2 regions of the Pantoea sp. GABEPS69 genome follow, and region 1 is predicted to be linked to the other one. Evidence: predicted binding sites of a transcription regulator. Region 1 holds the regulator's gene; the other holds the start of a gene.
The links. Region 1 encodes Fur, which represses iron uptake genes when iron is present. Its sites were predicted from a motif close to ATAATAATGAGAACNACTATCAA; they were not measured.
Positions count from the first base shown of each region.

Region 2: a site for Fur is predicted at 2,330-2,352, ahead of PVE98_RS20690 (TonB-dependent siderophore receptor). Genes of this name have one in related genera too.

Region 1 covers NZ_CP118618.1:2,860,298-2,869,829, reverse strand. The annotation lists gene nagB (glucosamine-6-phosphate deaminase) at 1-599, opposite strand, end outside; gene nagE (N-acetylglucosamine-specific PTS transporter subunit IIBC) at 932-2,962, shown strand; gene glnS (glutamine--tRNA ligase) at 3,125-4,792, shown strand; gene PVE98_RS14020 (hypothetical protein) at 5,029-5,424, shown strand; gene fur (ferric iron uptake transcriptional regulator) at 5,484-5,927, opposite strand; gene fldA (flavodoxin FldA) at 6,282-6,812, opposite strand; gene ybfE (LexA regulated protein) at 6,947-7,222, opposite strand; gene ybfF (esterase) at 7,378-8,142, opposite strand; gene seqA (replication initiation negative regulator SeqA) at 8,393-8,944, shown strand; gene pgm (phosphoglucomutase (alpha-D-glucose-1,6-bisphosphate-dependent)) at 8,970-9,532, shown strand, end outside.
Region 2 covers NZ_CP118619.1:165,119-174,650, reverse strand. The annotation lists gene PVE98_RS20705 (amino acid ABC transporter ATP-binding protein) at 1-308, opposite strand, end outside; gene PVE98_RS20700 (amino acid ABC transporter permease) at 301-1,227, opposite strand; gene PVE98_RS20695 (ABC transporter substrate-binding protein) at 1,224-2,111, opposite strand; gene PVE98_RS20690 (TonB-dependent siderophore receptor) at 2,442-4,586, shown strand; gene PVE98_RS20685 (hypothetical protein) at 4,820-5,023, shown strand; gene PVE98_RS20680 (mechanosensitive ion channel family protein) at 5,209-6,465, shown strand; gene PVE98_RS20675 (general stress protein) at 6,670-6,855, shown strand; gene PVE98_RS20670 (hypothetical protein) at 7,201-7,458, shown strand; gene PVE98_RS20665 (YlaC family protein) at 7,616-8,077, shown strand; gene PVE98_RS20660 (hypothetical protein) at 8,158-8,415, shown strand; gene PVE98_RS20655 (biofilm development regulator YmgB/AriR family protein) at 8,660-8,935, opposite strand; gene ycgZ (regulatory protein YcgZ) at 9,043-9,270, opposite strand.

The DNA of each region.
Region 1 (9,532 bases):
ATCACCTCTTCCGCATCCAGCAGCGTGCCGACGCCGACGGTCAGCGCATATTTCGGCACCTGATCCACATCGCCGTTGAAGAAGCGCGAGTTCGCCACGCGGGTATCGTGCGTCAGCGTTTTGATGCGGGTGCGCGAGGCGAGGGAAGAGGCCGGTTCGTTAAAGGCGATATGGCCGTCGTTGCCGACGCCGCCCATAAACAGGTGAATTTTGCCCAGCGCGCGAATCTTCTCTTCATACTGGCGACATTCTGCGTCAATATCTGGCGCATTGCCATTCAGAAGATTGATATTTTCTGGTTGAATATCAACGTGATCGAAAAAGTTGCGGTACATGAAGCTGTGATAGCTTTCCGGGTGCTCTTTCGGCAGGCCGACATATTCGTCCATATTGAACGTCACTACATGCTTAAAGCTGACCTGGCCCGCTTTGTGCATCTCGATAAGATGCTTGTAAGCTTCCAGCGGCGTGCCGCCCGTCGGCAGACCCAGCACGAAGGGACGATCCGCGGTAGGGTTAAAAGCATTGATACGGTTGACGATATGACGGGCTGCCCATTTACCGACCTGCGTAGGGGTAGCCAAAGGAATAAGTCGCATGTTTCACCTCATTCTGAGAAAAGAAAAGGGGACGACGCGCCCATCGCGGCGGTCATTATCACATTAAAGCCGTGAGACCGTTTCAGCTCGCGATCGCTGCGTCTTGATATTTTTCATCATAAAATAAGTTAGGGTCGTTCGCCAGACGTCTCGGCAGTTAATGGTGCTTTTTGGTGATAATTATCACAGAAGAGACGCGTATAATTTGCGAGGCGAATTAATTTGTCATTACACTGCGCAACGTGAAGTGTAGTGTCAATCAACCCCTGCGGCTGACAATAAAAAGCAAGCGGCGCAGGGCGACAAGCCAGTCTCATAGGGGGAAAGGACAAATGTTAGGTTACTTACAGAAGGTTGGCCGCGCGCTGATGGTGCCGGTAGCGACCCTGCCGGCAGCGGCGATATTAATGGGGGTCGGCTACTGGCTCGATCCGGACGCCTGGGGCGCAAGCAACGCGCTCGCCGCGCTGCTGATAAAATCGGGCGCGGCCATTATTGAGCATATGTCCGTACTCTTTGCTATCGGCGTGGCTTATGGGCTGTCAAAAGATAAAGATGGCGCAGCGGCGCTGACCGGCTTCGTCGGTTTTCTGGTGGTGACGACGCTCTGCTCGCCGGCTGCCGTATCGATGATCCAAAAAATACCGCTGGATCAGGTGCCCGCCGCCTTTGGCAAAATCGAAAACCAGTTTGTCGGCATCATGGTGGGCATTATCTCCGCGGAGGTCTATAACCGCTTTAGCCATGTCGAACTGCCGAAGGCGCTCTCTTTCTTCAGCGGACGCCGCCTGGTGCCTATCCTCGTCTCATTCCTGATGATCGCGGTTGCCTTCATTCTGATGTATATCTGGCCGCTGATCTTTAACGGACTGGTGAGCTTTGGCGAACATATTCAGAAGCTGGGCTCGGTCGGCGCGGGCGTCTACGCCTTCTTTAACCGTCTGCTGATCCCGGTCGGCCTGCATCATGCGCTTAACTCGGTGTTCTGGTTCGACGTCGCGGGCATCAACGATATTCCTAAATTCCTCGGCGGCGCGCAGTCAATCGCTAACGGCACCGGCATTGTCGGCATCACGGGACGCTATCAGGCGGGCTTCTTCCCGATCATGATGTTCGGCCTGCCTGGCGCGGCGCTGGCGATCTATCACTGCGCGCGACCGGAAAACCGCGTTAAAGTCGGCAGCATCATGCTGGCCGCGGCCTTCGCGGCCTTCTTCACCGGCATTACCGAGCCGCTAGAGTTCTCCTTTATGTTCGTCGCGCCGGTGCTTTACGTCATCCACGCGGTGCTGACCGGCATCTCGGTATTTATCGCCGCCAGCATGCACTGGATCGCCGGCTTCGGCTTTAGCGCCGGTCTGGTGGATATGGTGCTGTCGAGCCGCAACCCGCTGGCGACCCACTGGTGGATGCTGATCCCGCAGGGCATCGTCTTCTTTGCGCTCTACTATGTGGTATTCCGCTTCACGATTAAGAAGTTCAACCTGATGACGCCGGGCCGCGAGCTGGCGGTGGCGGGCGACGAAACGGACGGCTACGACGTTAACGTCGACACAACCGACAACGGCGAGAGCGCGACCGAATCGCTGGCGCGTCGCTATATCGGCGCCGTCGGCGGCTCCGATAACCTGACCGGCATCGACGCCTGTATCACGCGTCTGCGTCTCAACGTAAAAGACTCGGCGCAGGTCAATGAGTCCGTTGCCAAACATCTGGGCGCGTCCGGCGTTATCCGCCTGAATAAACAGAGCGTGCAGGTGATTGTCGGCACCCAGGCGGAAAGCATCGCCACCGCAATGAAAAAAGTGCTGACAAAAGGGCCGGTCGCCTCGGCGGGCGGCGCTTCAGCAGCGCCTGCCGCGCCAGCGGCAAAACCGCAGGCCGTGCTGAATCGCGAGACCAAAACCATTGTGACGCTGATGGCGCCGGTGAGCGGCGAAGTAGTCGCGCTGGAGGTGGTGCCTGACGAAGCCTTCGCCAGCAAGGCGGTAGGCGAAGGGCTGGCGATCAAGCCGAGCGGTAAAACCGTGGTGGCGCCGGTTGCCGGCACCGTGGTGAAGATCTTCGACACCAACCATGCTTTCTGTCTGGAAACCAGCAGCGGCGTCGAAATTGTGGTGCATATGGGCCTCGACACCGTGGCGCTGGGCGGCAAAGGCTTTACCCGCCTGGTGGAAGAGGGCGCAACGGTCGCGGCGGGTCAGCCGGTGCTGGAGATGGATCTTGATTTCCTTAACGGCAACGCACGTTCGATGATCAGTCCGGTGGTCGTCAGCAACAGCGAAGATTTCGCCGGGCTGACGCTGCTGGCGACCGGCACGGTAGTAGCTGGCGAAACCCCGCTTTACGAGGTAAAAGGCTAAGCCCCTAACCGCATCGCCATAAAAAAAGCAGGCAGGAAGCGATTCCTGCCTTTTTTCGTTTTATCGCCTTAACAAACCGGTTGTTTCCCTTCGACGCTTTGTGGATCATACTCCGTTACTTCGTGGTACAAACCACCCGCTATACGTATTGAGGATTGAGAGATGAGTGAGGCTGAAGCCCGCCCAACTAACTTTATTCGTCAGATCATCGACGAAGATTTGGCGAGCGGCAAGCACAGTAGCGTGCATACCCGTTTTCCGCCTGAGCCCAATGGCTATCTGCATATCGGCCATGCTAAATCGATCTGCCTGAACTTCGGCATCGCTCAGGACTATCAGGGGCAGTGCAACCTGCGTTTCGACGATACCAACCCGGTTAAAGAGGATATGGAGTTCGTCGAGTCCATCAAGCGCGACGTGCAATGGCTGGGCTTTGAGTGGAGTGGTGACGTTCGTTATTCCTCAGATTACTTCGATCAGCTTTATCACTACGCGGTTGAACTGATCAATAAAGGTCTGGCCTATGTCGACGAGCTGACGCCGGAAGAGATCCGCGAATATCGCGGTACCCTGACCGCGCCGGGCAAAAACAGCCCCTATCGCGACCGCAGCGTCGAAGAGAACCTGGCGCTGTTCGAAAAAATGCGCAACGGCGAATTCGCCGAGGGTAAAGCCTGCCTGCGCGCCAAAATCGATATGGCGTCCAGCTTTATCGTGATGCGCGATCCGGTGCTCTACCGCATTAAGTTCGCCGAGCATCACCAGACCGGCAAAAAGTGGTGCATCTATCCGATGTACGACTTTACCCACTGCATCTCCGATGCGCTGGAAAACATTACCCATTCGCTCTGTACGCTGGAGTTCCAGGATAACCGTCGCCTCTATGACTGGGTGCTGGATAACATCTCTATACCGGTGCATCCGCGCCAGTATGAGTTTTCGCGTCTTAACCTCGAATATGCGGTGATGTCGAAGCGCAAGCTGACGCAGCTGGTCAGCGAAAACGTAGTGGAAGGCTGGGACGATCCGCGCATGCTGACCGTATCGGGCCTGCGCCGTCGCGGCTACACCGCCGCCTCGATCCGCGAGTTCTGCCGCCGTATCGGCGTTACCAAACAGGATAACGTGGTCGAGATGGCGTCGCTGGAATCCTGCATTCGCGACGATCTGAACGAAAACGCGCCGCGCGCCATGGCGGTGCTCGATCCGCTGAAAGTGGTGATTGAGAACCTGCCGGCCGGCCATAACGAAATCATCACCATGCCGAATCATCCGAACAAGCCGGAGATGGGCACCCGCGAAGTGCCGTTTGGCCGTGAAGTCTGGATCGATCGCGCTGACTTCCGCGAAGAAGCCAATAAGCAGTACAAGCGACTGGTGCTGGGCAAAGAGGTACGCCTGCGCAACGCTTACGTGATCCGCGCCGAGCGCGTGGCAAAAGATGAAGAGGGGAATATCACCTGCATCTACTGCACCTGCGACGTCGATACCCTGAGCAAAGATCCGGCTGACGGCCGCAAGGTGAAAGGCGTGATCCACTGGGTCTCCGCCGACCATGCGCTGCCGGCGGAATTCCGCCTTTACGATCGCCTGTTCAGCGTGCCGAATCCAGGCGCGGAAGAGGATTTCCTGACCACCATCAACCCGAATTCGCTGGAAATTCGTCAGGGATTCGTCGAGCCAGGTTTGCAGAACGCCAGCCCGGAAGCGCCTTACCAGTTTGAGCGTGAAGGCTACTTCTGTGCCGACAGCCACTATTCGCGTCCGAACCAGCTGGTGTTTAACCGCACCGTGGGTCTGCGCGATACCTGGGCGAAAATCGGCGATTAAATTTTTGCATTAACGGCATGATAAAATTACTACAGGGCGAGCAATCGCCCTTTTTTATATCTGCAATTAGCTGCAAGGCAATTTTTTGTTCTGTAACAAATGATTACCGCTTGTCTGACCAGTCTGGGAGTTGTCTGAGTTAACGAAAATTAATCAATTTCCAGATGTGAATTTCGTTTTTTCAGGTAGGCTATTCGCTCTTTGAAGAGGCTATGCGGGCATAAAAAGGAAAAATGATGACGGCTCTTGGTCAGGAAGCAAAACACAGCGTGGTAGTTTTACATCAGTTAATCGAACGTATATTCAATCAGCCTTCAGGCGAAGACGATACCTTCGAACTGCTGCTTTCGCACTTCCATCCCGATTTCCGCATGGTCACGCCGCAGGGTCGGCTGCTCGATTTGAATCAAACGGAAGAGTTGTTTCGTCAGCTACAGGGGCGTCGCGAAGGCATGCGCATCGCCACCAGCGAACACGCGGTAATCTCTCAGGGCAAAGATGAGGTCACTATTCAGTATCGCGAGCTGCAGATGATTAACGGCAGCGATCAGGCGCGCATCTCGCTGGCGATCCTCGACTGCACCACGTCGATTCCCCGCTGGCGCTATCTGCACGAAACGCTGGTCGGCTGACGGCATAAAAAAAGCCGGTACACAGACCGGCTTATAGAATTACTGCATAGCACACATCTTTACTGATCGTGGAGCGTTTCGTCTTCGCGGCAATCGCCCAGCGAGCAGTGTCCATAGAGATAGAGGCTGTGGTTCGTCAGCTTGATGCCGTGGCGGGTAGCAATATCTCGCTGGCGCGATTCGATTGATTCGTCGCTAAATTCGATAACTTTACCGCAGTCGAGGCAGATCAGGTGATCGTGATGATGCTGCTGGGTCAGTTCGAAAACCGATTTTCCGCCTTCGAAGTTATGACGCGTCACGATGCCCGCATCGTCAAACTGGTTCAGTACGCGATAAACGGTAGCCAGACCAATCTCTTCGCCCATATCAATCAGGCGTTTATACAGATCTTCCGCGCTGACGTGATGGCACTGAGGTTCCTGAAGCACTTCCAGAATTTTAAGTCTGGGCAGCGTGACTTTCAGGCCAGCCTTCTTTAATGCGGTGTTGTTGTCAGTCATGCGGATATTGTCCTGTTACTTTGCTGGTTACTTGAGGCGCCTTGCCTTGAATGTCGTTCGGTGTCTATTCTCATTTGCGTCTCATTATAGAGGTGAAGTTTTGAAATGAAAACCGAGGGAAACGCCTGAAATCAACACGGGCTGTAAGAAGATGCGTAACGGCGCCGGGCGGAGAAATGCAGGAGGTTCGTTATCATCTCGCTAACTTCCTGACCTCGCGGAAGAAATAAGCAGATAACCGATGTGGGTATTGTACAGAATCAGAGATAAAAGTTAAAAATCTGTAGCTATTATTTCTATAGGAAAAACCATTAACTCAATGTGAGCCAGCGCCCACATTGAGTATGTGGGTAATCAGGCTTCGATGATCGCCTGCAGCTGCAGCTCATCGGAAATCTGCTTAACCCAGGCCTCGACGCGCTGATTGGTCAGTTCCGGCTGACGATCTTCGTCAATCGCCAGGCCGAGGAAGTGCTTGTCGTCCGCCAGACCTTTAGAGGCTTCGAAATGGTAGCCTTCGGTCGGCCAGTGGCCGACGATCACCGCGCCGTTCGGCTCGATAATGTCGCGAATGGTGCCCATCGCGTCGCAGAAATATTCCGCATAGTCTTCCTGATCGCCGCAGCCGAAAAGCGCGACCAGCTTGCCGTTGAAATCGATCTCTTCCAGCGTCGGGAAGAAGTCGTCCCAGTCGCACTGCGCTTCGCCGTAGTACCAGGTCGGAATGCCCAGCAGCAGGATATCGAACGCCTCGAGATCTTCTTTCGTGCTCTTGGCAATGTCATGCACTTCCGCAACCTCTTTGCCCAGTTGTTTCTGGATCATTTTTGCAATGTTTTCGGTGTTGCCGGTATCGCTGCCAAAGAAGATGCCTACGATTGCCATGGGGTAAATAACCTCTTAAATCCTGATAATGAGTGCATGCGCAGAGCGCACAATTAAGCGAATGATAGCAGAGCGGGCAAAAGGGCGGAACTCGAAAAGCCGCTCCATTTGCTTCTGCGTGCGCTTTGCGCTATTCAGCCCAGTTTGAGTTGCGCCAGCAGCATTTGTTCAATCAGTTCGCTGCGGCTGATATTGCGCTGCTCAGCCAGGGTGTTTAACGCATCCACGGCTTCGCTGGTCATTTTGAGTTCGACACGACGCAGCCCGCGCACTTTGTCACGTTTCAGTTGATTGCGCTTATTGATGCGCAGCTGTTCATCACGCGAGAGCGGACTGGTTTTCGGTCGACCGGGCCGACGCTCGTTTGCAAACAGATCCAGCGTAGTGCGGTCAGTGTGTTCTTTTGCCATGGGTTAGTAAAACTAGCGGCGCGAGCAGGCGCGTTTATAACGAAATGGGCCATTGCCGCGGCAAAAAAATGAGCAGCGGCAAAATTTAGCGCGCCATCATACTCCAGCCGAAGTGATGACGCCAATGCTAAACCGCGAACGGCAAGCTTTTGCTTTTAAAGCGCAAAAAAGCGGCGGACGCTGCGCAATACGGCATCAGGTTTCTCGGCGTGCACCCAGTGGCCGGCGCCGCTGATGACGTGCGCATGCGCGGCGGGAAACTGACGTAGCAGCGCGTCGCGATGCTGGTTGTCGAGATAGGGCGAGTCGCCGCCGCGTATAAAGAGCGCGGGATGCGGCCAGGGCGGCACCGCTTCCCAGCCAGATATTGTAGCGTAATTTTCCCATAGCGCCGGAACGTTGAAGCGCCACTCGCCATCCTGAAACGATTTGAGAATAAACTGGATGACGCCTTCTTCCTTTATATGAGCACGCATCACCTGCGCGGCCTCGCTGCGCTGGCGCACGCCCGCGTCGCTAACGGCACGGATGGCGGCGAAAATCTCGTCGTGGCGTCGCGTCTGATAATCTACCGGCGCGATGTCGATCATCACCAGCCTCTCCAGGCGCTGTGGCGCCAGCGCGCTCATCGCCATGGCGATTTTTCCGCCCATTGAGTGGCCGATAACGGCGACGCGATCGATCTGGTGCGCATCCAGGGTGTCGAGCATATCCTGCGCCATGGCGCGATAGCTCATCTCGTCGGCGCGCGGCGACAGGCCGTGGTTGCGCACATCTACCTGTATCAGCGGGCCCGCGTCTTTCAGGCCGCGCGCCAGCACGCCGAGGTTATCCAGACTGCCGAACAGGCCGTGAATAAACAGGATGGGCAAGGAAGCAGCGATTGATTGGTCAGTTTGCAGACGAGCATTTAAAATCATGGCAAAGTTCTTAAGATGGGGACCTTGGGTTAGGTTATCATGCTTTCACCTTTCCAGGCGCGACGACACGGCAGGCTTTAGGGCATATTCCGACTTTTGCCGTCTGAGCGTGCGAAGGCTATCAGCCCGCCTGGATTTAACTTTATAATCCTTATGTTAGAACCCGCCTGTCTCGCCAGCAACCGAGCGTTGCAACGGCGTTTTTCAGGCTGGCGTGGTTCTGTCACGAGTCGAAACCGTACGGAAAAAGATGAAAACGATCGAAGTTGACGAAGACCTCTACCGCTATATCGCCAGCCACACGCAACATATCGGCGAGAGCGCCTCTGACATTTTACGGCGGATGCTAAAATTTAATGCCGGTCAAAGTGCGCCTGCGGCAGCGGCGCCGTTAGCCGCTGGCGACGCGGCGCAAAAAACGATCCAGCCTGTGCGCGCGGAAAACCGCCCGCAGGATCGCGTGCGCGCCGTGCGTGAGCTGCTGCTGTCCGACGAATATGCCGAACAGAAGAAAGCGGTTAATCGCTTTATGATGGTTCTTTCAACGCTCTATCGTCTTGATCCTTCGGCGTTTGCTGAAGCCACTGCGTCGCTGCAGGGCCGTACTCGCGTCTATTTTGCGGGCGACGAGCAAACGCTGTTGCAAAATGGCACCCATACTAAGCCGAAGCATGTCCCCGGCACGCCGTACTGGGTGATCACCAATACCAATACCGGCCGTAAATGCAGCATGGTGGAACACATCATGGTCTCAATGCAGTTCCCGCAGGAGCTGGCAGAGAAAGTTTGCGGCACCATTTAAACTGAAGCGTCAGGGAGAAGCGCCAATGGCCAGTCACCCCCGTGCCGGGCAACCCGCCCAGCAGAGCGATTTGATTAACGTTGCACAGTTAACATCACAGTATTATGTCCTGCAGCCCGACGTGGCGAATCCGGACCATGCGGTGAAATTCGGCACCTCCGGGCATCGCGGCAGCGCAGGACGCCAGAGCTTTAACGAGCACCATATTCTGGCGATCGCGCAGGCCATCGCGGAAGAGCGCAAGAAAAACGGCATTACCGGACCCTGCTATGTCGGTAAAGATACGCACGCGCTCTCTGAGCCGGCGATTCTGTCGGTGCTGGAAGTGCTGGCCGCCAACGGCGTAGACGTCATCGTGCAGCAGGACAACGGCTACACGCCGACGCCGGCTATCTCCAACGCTATTCTTGAGCACAACAAGCAGGGCGGCGCGCAGGCGGACGGCATCGTGATTACGCCGTCGCACAACCCGCCGGAAGATGGCGGCATCAAGTACAACCCGCCGAACGGCGGCCCGGCCGACACCAACGTGACCAAAGTGGTCGAAGATCGCGCCAACCAGCTGATTAAAGCGGGCCTGCAAGAGGT
Region 2 (9,532 bases), on a different replicon from region 1:
GGAAAGAGATTGAACTGCTGAAACACCATGCCGATGTCGCGGCGCTGGCGCGCCACCTCGCCGCTGCTCAGCTCATGCAGCGCCTGCCCTTTCTGTCGGTATCCCACCAGCTCGCCGCCGATGCGGATGGTGCCGCCGTCCAGCTTTTCCAGGTGGTTGATGCAGCGCAGCAGCGTCGATTTGCCCGAGCCGGACGGCCCGAGGATCACCGTCACCGAACCGGCGGGAATATCCAGATCGACCTCGTCAAGAACGGTGACGCCGGAAAAGCGTTTGGTCACGTTACGCAGAGCAATTGCCTCAGCCATTGGTGATACTCCTTTCGCTGCGCGTCGGCGTAAAGCCGTTGAGCAGGCTGCGCCACAGGGTGCGCGACTGACCGCGCGACACGCCGCGCGAGAAATAGCGTTCGACATAGAACTGCCCGACCGACAACACCGAGGTCATCAGCAGATACCAGAGCGTCGCCACCAGCAGCAGCGGGATCACTTCATAGGTGCGCTGATAGATGATCTGCGCGGAAAAGAGCACATCCTGCAGCGAGATCACCGACACCACCGCCGTGGTTTTTAGCTGGCCGATCACCTCATTGCCTGCCGGCGGCAGAATGGCGCGCATCGCCTGCGGCAGGATGGTGAAGCGGAATATCTGCGCCGGCCGATAGCCGAGCGCGCGCGCCGCCTCAAGCTGTCCGTTGCCAACGCTCTGGATGCCGGCGCGCACGATCTCCGCCGCGTAGGCGGACTGGTGCATCACCAGCGCGATAACGGCAGCGCTGAACGGGCTGACCAGCGCGTTGGACTGGGCGCTCCAGAGTTCGCCGACGCCCGGCAGCGACAGGGAGAGCGTAGGATAGAGTGCGGCGATGTTGTACCAGAGAAACAGCTGCACCAGCATCGGCACGCCGCGAAAAAACCAGGTATAGGCCCAGCTTACCGCCACCAGTACCGGATTCGAGGAGAGGCGCATCAGCGCCAGCACCGTGCCGAAGGCGAACCCCAGCACCACCGAAATTGCCGTCAGCTGCAGGGTCATTAAAACGCCCTGCAGAATCGACGCTTCGGTAAAGTTGTCGGCGATAACGCCCCATTCGAAGCGTGGGTTATTGATCATCGAGTGGGCCATCGCCACTACGCACAGCAGCACCAGCAGCGCGCTCAGCCAGCGGCCATAGTAGCGTTTGCCGACGATGCGCAGCTCGTCAGCGCGATGCGGTTCCGGGTTCACTGGAAGATCTCCTGATTACGTTTCGCCTCTTTCACCGCGCCGAAGCCGATCTCCCAGCGATCGAGGATCTTCTGGTAGCTGCCGTCTTTGATCAGCGAATTGAGCGCCGCCTGTACTGCGGGCTCCAGCGGTGAATCTTTCGGGAACGCCACGGAAACCGGGGCATCGTTGACGCTGATCTCGCCGCTCATGGTCAGCGGTTTGATCAGCTTCACCTGCCAGGTGAGCCCTTCGTAAGGCCCGAAGAACATCGGCACGCGTCCGCTGACAACCGCCTGCACGCCAGCAGGACGATCCGGGAAAACGGCGATTTTAATCGGCGGTTTGCCTGCGCTTTCGCAGGCTTTGCTCGCCTCTTCCAGTCGGGTGATCTGCGTGGTGCCCGCCCCCGCGCCGACCTCTTTGCCGCAGACCGCGTCGAAGGTGGTGAACGGCGCGATACTGGCGCTTTTCAGAGAGATAATGCCGAGGCGGCTGGCGTTGTAGTAGCCGACGAAATCGACCTGCTTCAGGCGCGCCTGAGTGGCGTTGATATTGGAGAGCGCCACATCGTAGCGGCCGGTTTTCAGGCCGGGAATGATATTGTCGAAGCCGCCGGTGTCGCGCCACTGTACCGCGACGCCCAACCGTTCGCCGACGGCGTTCATCACGTCGATTTCGCGTCCGGCCAGGGTTTTATTGTCTTCTTTATAGAAGGTGGTCGGCGGCGTATTGGGATTAGTCCCGGCGACAATATAGCCGCGCTGCAGAATAGCGGCAGGCACCAGGCTTTTCAGCGCGGGATCGGCTTGCACATGCAGCGAGCTGTCGGTGGGCACCGAGGTGTCGGCGGCCATCGCGCCCTGCGCGGCCAGAGCGAGAGCAATAAGGGTGACACGTTGCATGAGTTTCACGGGGACCTTTCTCCTGATCAAATAAAATCCCTTGCGGGAAAAGTGGATATGTATCCAAACGGCCAGACGGCTTCATTCTCAAGGAGGAGAGGCTGGCTTAACAAATGCGAAAAAACGCTAAGCATTGCCGTAACAAGCATTAGCGTGACGTATAGGCCGTTTCTTAACCCATTGTGTAGGAATGTAAATATGCTGACACCAACTATACAATGAGAATCATTATCACTATCATGCGCATTTACTTACACTCATTAACGTATCAGGGAGAAAGTTTAAGTGAATGTAACGGTAGATTTCAGAAAGCGCCCTTGCGCCCTGCTGATGGTTGGCATGTTGAGCGCCACCGGCGTAGGCGCGGCGGAAGAGACAGAAAAGCTGGCCGACGACGAGACGATGCTGGTCACCGCCGAGCAGATCCTCAAGCAGCAGCCCGGCGTCTCCACCATTACCGCCAAAGATATTGAAAAAAGCCCGCCGGTGAACGACCTCTCCGACATCATCCGTAAAATGCCCGGCGTCAATCTAACCGGCAACGGCGCCAGCGGCAGCCGCGGCAACAACCGCCAGATCGATATTCGCGGCATGGGCCCGGAAAATACCCTCATCCTGATTGACGGCGTGCCGGTTTCCTCGCGCAACGCGGTGCGCTACAGCTGGCGCGGCGAACGCGATTCGCGCGGCGACAGCAACTGGGTGCCGCCGGAAATGGTTGAGCGTATCGAGGTAATCCGCGGCCCGGCGGCGGCGCGCTACGGCTCCGGCGCGGCGGGCGGCGTGGTGAATATCATTACCAAGCGGCCGACCAACGACTGGCACGGGTCGCTCTCGCTGTTTACCAACCAGCCCGAAGACAGCAAAGAGGGTGCGACCAAACGCGCCAACTTCAGCCTGAGCGGGCCGCTGGCGGGCGACGCACTGACTATGCGCCTCTATGGCAACATCAATAAAACCGACGCCGACGCCTGGGACATTAATACCGCGCAGAACGGCTCCTATGCCGCGGGTCGCGAAGGCGTACGTAATAAAGATATCAACGGCGTGCTCTCCTGGAAGTTAACCCCAGAGCAGATCCTTGATTTCTCATACGGCTACAGCCGCCAGGGCAATATCTACGCGGGCGACACGCAAAACAGCAACGGCAATAACAGCGCCAACGGCCTGGTCGAATCGCTGGTCGGCAGCGAAACCAACCGTCTTTACCGCCAGTCTTATGGCCTGGCGCACAACGGCATCTGGGACTGGGGCCTGTCGAAGCTGACGTTCAACTACGAAAAAACCAATAACACGCGCCTGCAGGAAGGCTCCGGCGGCAGCGTGGAGGGAATGATCAACAGCGATAAATTCGCCACCAGCCGACTGGAGAGCTACCGCGGCAACGCGGAGATTAACTTCCCGCTCGACTGGCTGCGCGACCAGACGGTAACGCTGGGCGCGGAGTGGAACCATGACAAGCTGAACGATCCCGCCTCGATGCAGGCCGCCAACCAGGCGGGCGTCAATATCGGCGGCGTCAGCGGCAACGCGGCGGATCGCAGCAGCAAGAACAGCGCCACCCTCAGCTCGCTCTACTTCGAGGATAATATTGCCGCGACCGACTCGACCGAGATCATTCCCGGCATCCGCTTCGACTACCACAACAGCTTTGGCGCCAACTGGAGCCCGAGTCTCAACCTGTCGCAGGATCTGGGAGACTACTTTACGCTTAAGGCGGGTATCGCTCGCGCCTTCAAAGCGCCGAACCTCTATCAGTCCACCGAAGGCTATCTGCTTTCCACGCGCGGCAACGGCTGTCCGAAAGATATCGCGTCAGGCAGCTGTTATCTGCTGGGCAGCGACGATCTTGAGCCGGAAGTGAGCGTGAATAAAGAGCTGGGCATTGAGTTCACCCATCAAGGCTATGTGGCGGGCATCACCTGGTTCCGCAACGATTATAAAAACAAGATTGTCTCTGGCCGCGAGCGGGTAGGCATCGCCTCTAACGGCTATAACATTCTGCGCTGGGAAAATGGCGGCAAAGCGGTGGTCGAAGGGCTGGAAGGCAACCTGACGGTGCCGCTGATCGCCGATACGCTGGAGTGGCGCAGCAACGCCACCTATATGCTGAAGTCGGAAGATAAAGAGACCGGTAATCCACTGTCGATTATTCCCAAGTACACCATCAACTCGCAGCTTGAGTGGCAGATGACGCGCGACCTTTCCGGCAATATCAACTGGACGATGTACGGCCGCCAGAAGCCGCGCGAGTTTTCCGAATCGCGGCTGGAGGTGAACAATCTGTCGCAGCGTGAGGTTGGCGCCTACTCGGTGCTGGGCCTTAACCTTAATTACGACCTGACGAAAAACCTGCGCGCCAACGCGGGCGTCAGCAATCTGCTCGATAAGCGGCTCTATCGCGAGAACGCGGGCGCGTCGACCTATAACGAGCCCGGTCGCGCCTGGTACGCCGGCGTGACGTACAACTTCTGACCGGCCCTGCCGCCGCCGTTGCGCGACGCATTTGCGCGACGGCGGACAGGCGGTGAAAGATTGCTGATTTAACCTGATGTAAAGCGAGGCGCGTGGGGTTATGATGCTGCCGCTGCGGGTCATGCGTCGTCACACTCCGCCGCGCCTTGCGGGAAAAAGCAGACAGATGCACAGGCGCGGGTTTCGACGCCAGGCTACGCTGAATAAACCCGTAATTCAGGAGAGTAAAGCCCGTGAAATTTGAAAATCAGGATGCGTTTAAACTGGCGGTGGCTTATATGGAGCGTAAAGAGAATGTCACCGGCATTACCGTCTACTTTAAATCCTTTATCGAGACCTACCAGAAATTCGATCGCTGGCTGAGCGCTGCCGATCCGGTGCAGGCTGTCGAAGAGGAGAAAAAAGCCGCTAAAGCCAATCCCGATTCTCTGCTCTGACGCCCCGCGCGGCGGGATAAGACGGTCGGCTTGCTCAGTCTTAACCCGTCGTTCTGGCGCCCCTCGCCCGGCTTCGTCTGGGCGTTGTCCTCTTGCCGCTGTTCCTTAACGACGCATTCGTCGCTTATCATCCGCCTCTGTTTTATGCTTAACTTTCGCTCTACCTTTTTCAGTACGTGGTAAAAATGCACTATTTTAACGAATTAATGGGCTTTATTGAGGGGAACGTCGCGCTTTCCGCCACCTTCAATATTCTTCTGCTGGTTCTCGCCGGCATGGTTGCGCATCTTGTCTGCAAATTCTTCGTGGTCAAAGTGGTGCGCAAAGTCTTTTTCAGCGCCCATAAAAGCGACGTGCCGCTGGATAAGGATGTCAGGATATCGGAGAAGCTCTCCAACTTTATTCCGGTTATCACCGTCTATTATTTACTGCAGTTCATGCCTGAACTGCCCGAGCATCTGCAAATCGCCATCCGGACCCTGTGCGGCATTCTGTTCTTCGTCTATCTCTCACTCTTTTTTAATGAAGTGCTGGAGATCGTCAACAACTCCTATTCGAAAAAATCGAAGCGTAAAAATCATTCGATTAAAGGCTATATTCAGGTCGGCAAAATCCTGGTGCATATTTTATCGGCGATTATGATCCTGGCGATCATGTCGAATAAATCGCCGGTGATTATTATTTCCAGCCTGGGTGCGGCGGCGGCGGTATTAATGCTGGTTTTTCAGCATACGCTGCTGTCGCTGGTGGCCAATATTCAGGTCTCTTCCAACGACGTGCTGCAGCTCGGCGACTGGATAGAGATGCCGGATAAAAATCTCAGCGGCGAAGTCACCGATATCGCTCTGCATACCATTACTATCCGCAACTGGGATAACACCATCTCCCGCATTCCCACCAAAAATTTCCTGACGGAAACCTACACCAACTGGCAGGCGATGTTTTCGTCGGGCGCGCGGCGCATTATGCGCAGCTTTTATCTCGACCTCGATTCGGTCACCTTTGTGAATCAGGAAATGTTGCAGTCGATGACCCAGCTGCGCGGCGTCAGCGAACCGCTTTCGGTGCTGCTCGACGGGCGCGACATCAGCGCCGTGGGCGATCGCTGGTTTATTGAAAACGGCATGACCAATCTCACCGTGTTCCGCCACTACCTTACCGCCTGGCTGGCGCAGCGCGATGATATTCGCAAGGATATGTATATCGTGGTGCGCGCGCTCAAACCCTCGCCGGACGGACTGCCAATCGAGGTCTACTGTTTTACCTCGTCGACGCTGTGGGCCGACTATGAAAATTCGCAGTCGGCGATTTTCGAGTATATCTACGCCGTCGCCGGGATCTTTTCGCTGCGCATTTATCAGCACCCTTCCGGCTCCGATTTCTGGCGTCTTTCGCGCGATCGCGCGCAGGCGTCAGAGGAAAACCGCTCGCCTTTCGCCTGAACAGGTGAGGTTTTTCAGACAGGCTCACCTTGTTTCTTTATGCCGCTGCGCGCAGCGGCACGCCTGGCCTCTGGAATTAACTTCGCGAAGAATAAGCACCTTTTGCTGAGACATAGCCTTGCTCTTAAGCCCGGCGCCGGGCTACGCTTAAAAGGTGACTAGCTAGTCCTTTTATCTCATGGAACATTGATAGGAGTTCTACCTATGACACAACAGAAATACAGAGGTGGCGCTGGTAATTTTGCTAACGATCCGGATCGAGCAAAAGAAGCGGGCAGCGCAGGAGGCAAAGCCAGCGGAGGCAATTTCAGAAACAATCCTGACAGAGCCAGGGAAGCCGGTCGGAAAGGTGGTCAAAAAAGCCGTCGTCCGCCGAGTAATTCTGAGTAAGGTACCTTTAGGAATGTTGTTCGCCATGGAATGGCGGTTTGCTTTATCTCTTCGCCGCGCATAAAAAAGGCCGCCTGAGGCGACCTGACAAAATACGCGTGCCCCACCCGGCGCTTATCTCCGGCACTCGCAATGGCTTAGCTCTTGAAAGGGCATAAGAATAGTCTCATAAAAACCGCCACAGGCTTTAACTTTTCTTGCGCATGGTATTATTAGCTTGCTAACAAACATTGCGACGCGTGCGGTTCGCTTCTGTTTCTTTCGCGCCCCTCTCCTTTTTAAAGCTACACTAAGGTTATCGCTGGCGTTTTTGCCACGCGGTTTTCCCCTAATGAGGTCAAGCTTATGCCGTCCGGACAGTTCTATATTCTCGATAAGCCTGAACTTTCTTTTAGCTGCAATTATCATCTCGATAGCGTTGCCGATCGCGCATTCGAGTCGCGCATGCTGCTTGAGATCCAGAAAGAAAACCAGCCGGTCGAGGTGTTCGCGCCGCTTAGCATCGGTCAGGATATGGTTTTCGTATCGCCCAGCGGCGAAGCGAAGAACCTCTATTTGATCAGCGAAACCGATACCCACTTTATTTTTTCTTCTCGCGCCTGAGGGCGCGCCCGTTTTCTGCCGCTTAGTACGCCAGCCTATCTTCGCGCTGGCGTGATTGCCCTGAACAAGGCATTGCCGCATCAGGTTTCATTTGCGGTGTCTAATCAAACGCGATTCATCTATACTTTTGGGGTTGTTTTTAGCTGAGAGTGGTTACATGTATAACGAATTAGAAAGTCTGTTGCAGCAAGAATTAGACCAAATAAACCGCGCTGAAAATCGCAATGATCGACCCTATTTTGACATCTCCTTTATTAAGCAATATCCAGGACTGTATGGCCTGATGTGCTTTCTGTTTGTGATTACCATGGGCGTGCTGCTTTATTCCTCATCCTTCGGCACCATTGAATATATTGTTTGCTGCGCTATTTTCGCCGTCTGTAATTTCTTCTTCTTTTTTCATATCAATCCCGCCTACAGAGTAAAAGATATTGACAGAGGCGCGCTGAAAAATTGCTATACCGGCGACTGGTATATGGAAGTTCACGTACGCGACGCTTTTATTCAGTCGCTGCTTGCCGGTGACGTGCTTAGCGCCGATGAAAAGGCGCGCTTAAAGAGCCAGTATGACAAGAAAGGCTATCTCTACTTTGCGGATATCTACCGCCTCAGGCGTTAGTTTAGCGAGAGCACAGGATGCCCTGCAGTTCGCTATTCCTGTGCTAAGCTTTTTCCAGGTTTCAGGCGAGACGAGGAAATATGGAAAATAATTCAAACGAGAAGATGACGAATATTGTTATCGGCGAAGCCGTTATGCAGCTGGTGAGCGCGGGCGCCGATATCTCATGGCGCACAGTGACGGAAACGCTGCAGCTTCAGCTTAAAATGGAGCAGGACAGCGAGCGCCTGATGGCGATGCGCCATGCGATCAATCAGGTGCATGACGAACTGCGCGCGCACTACGGAACGCACGGTTCGCTGACGGGGCGTCCGTCAGCGGAAAGATTGCTGCACTAGCGCGTTATTCGTTTATGCCCTCTCCTTCGCTCTCAGAAAATTCCTTTTCTTATCATAGAGACTTTCGCTGACGCGCTCGCGTGCCAGGCTAAAGAGAGTGAAATAAACGAAAACAGGAGAGAGAGTGATGAAAATCTGGATTGCCGTTTCCCTTGCCGCCGCAGTGAGCTGTTCGGTTATGGCGTCGCAGGGTCAGTTTGAAACGGCTGCGCCGGCGCCCGCAGGCCAGACGGCGCATCGCTGATTAGATTCCTTCGTCGTCCGGCGTGCGGCCTACCACGATTTCCAGGCAGTGACGCAGTACATCAAGATGCACCACGTCGGTGGTGCTCTCCAGTTCAGCGATCAGATAAAGAATAATCGCTTTGCTGGTGACGCGTTTGCCATGAATTACGATATCGCGAATAACGCCATCCAGCACGCGAGACTCCGCTTCCAGACGATCGCCCGCTTCGCGGAAGTGATGAATAATGTCGGCTTCTGCAGATGCGCTCTGCTGAGCATTCGATTGAATTTGCATAGTATGTTCTTTTAGTATGGCCTGCGAGCATGGTGCAGCGCCGTCAAATAATGGTTGCTCAGGCTGAGCCCAGCAGCTCATCCTGAACCAGTTTCTACATCGGGCGATTAGCGGCTGAACAGCATGCCAATGAGCAGATGAAGCTGCTGCTCTTCTTCCGGCCCCGTCGCCTGCTCCAGGCGACGGATCAGACGCGAACACAGCGCCTTGCGATTCAGGTTTTGGCCAGCGCGCAGAATCTCTGTCACAACCTGACCCAGAGTTTCCTGCTGCGACGGCAGCGCGGTGGTGCTGATATAGCGAACTGTGTCTGCGATTACGACGTTCTGGCGCATGGTAAACCCTCTGCGTTAACAAGCGATTAAATAGTGGTCGTCAAAACCTGCAGTAAAGTTATACAACTCCTGCAAAGTTGTACAGCCCTAGCGAGGTTGTACAGGTCTTATTTTTGTGCAAAAAGTGCTACATCGCCTGAAAAGCCCGTTTTTACGGGCTTTCAGCGACTTAAAAGGCTTAGGTAAAGTTGTACAACTTTGCAGGTGGTGCAATCAGGCGCAGATAAAGAAGGTGTCGTCCCTGACAACGGTCTCCGGCCGG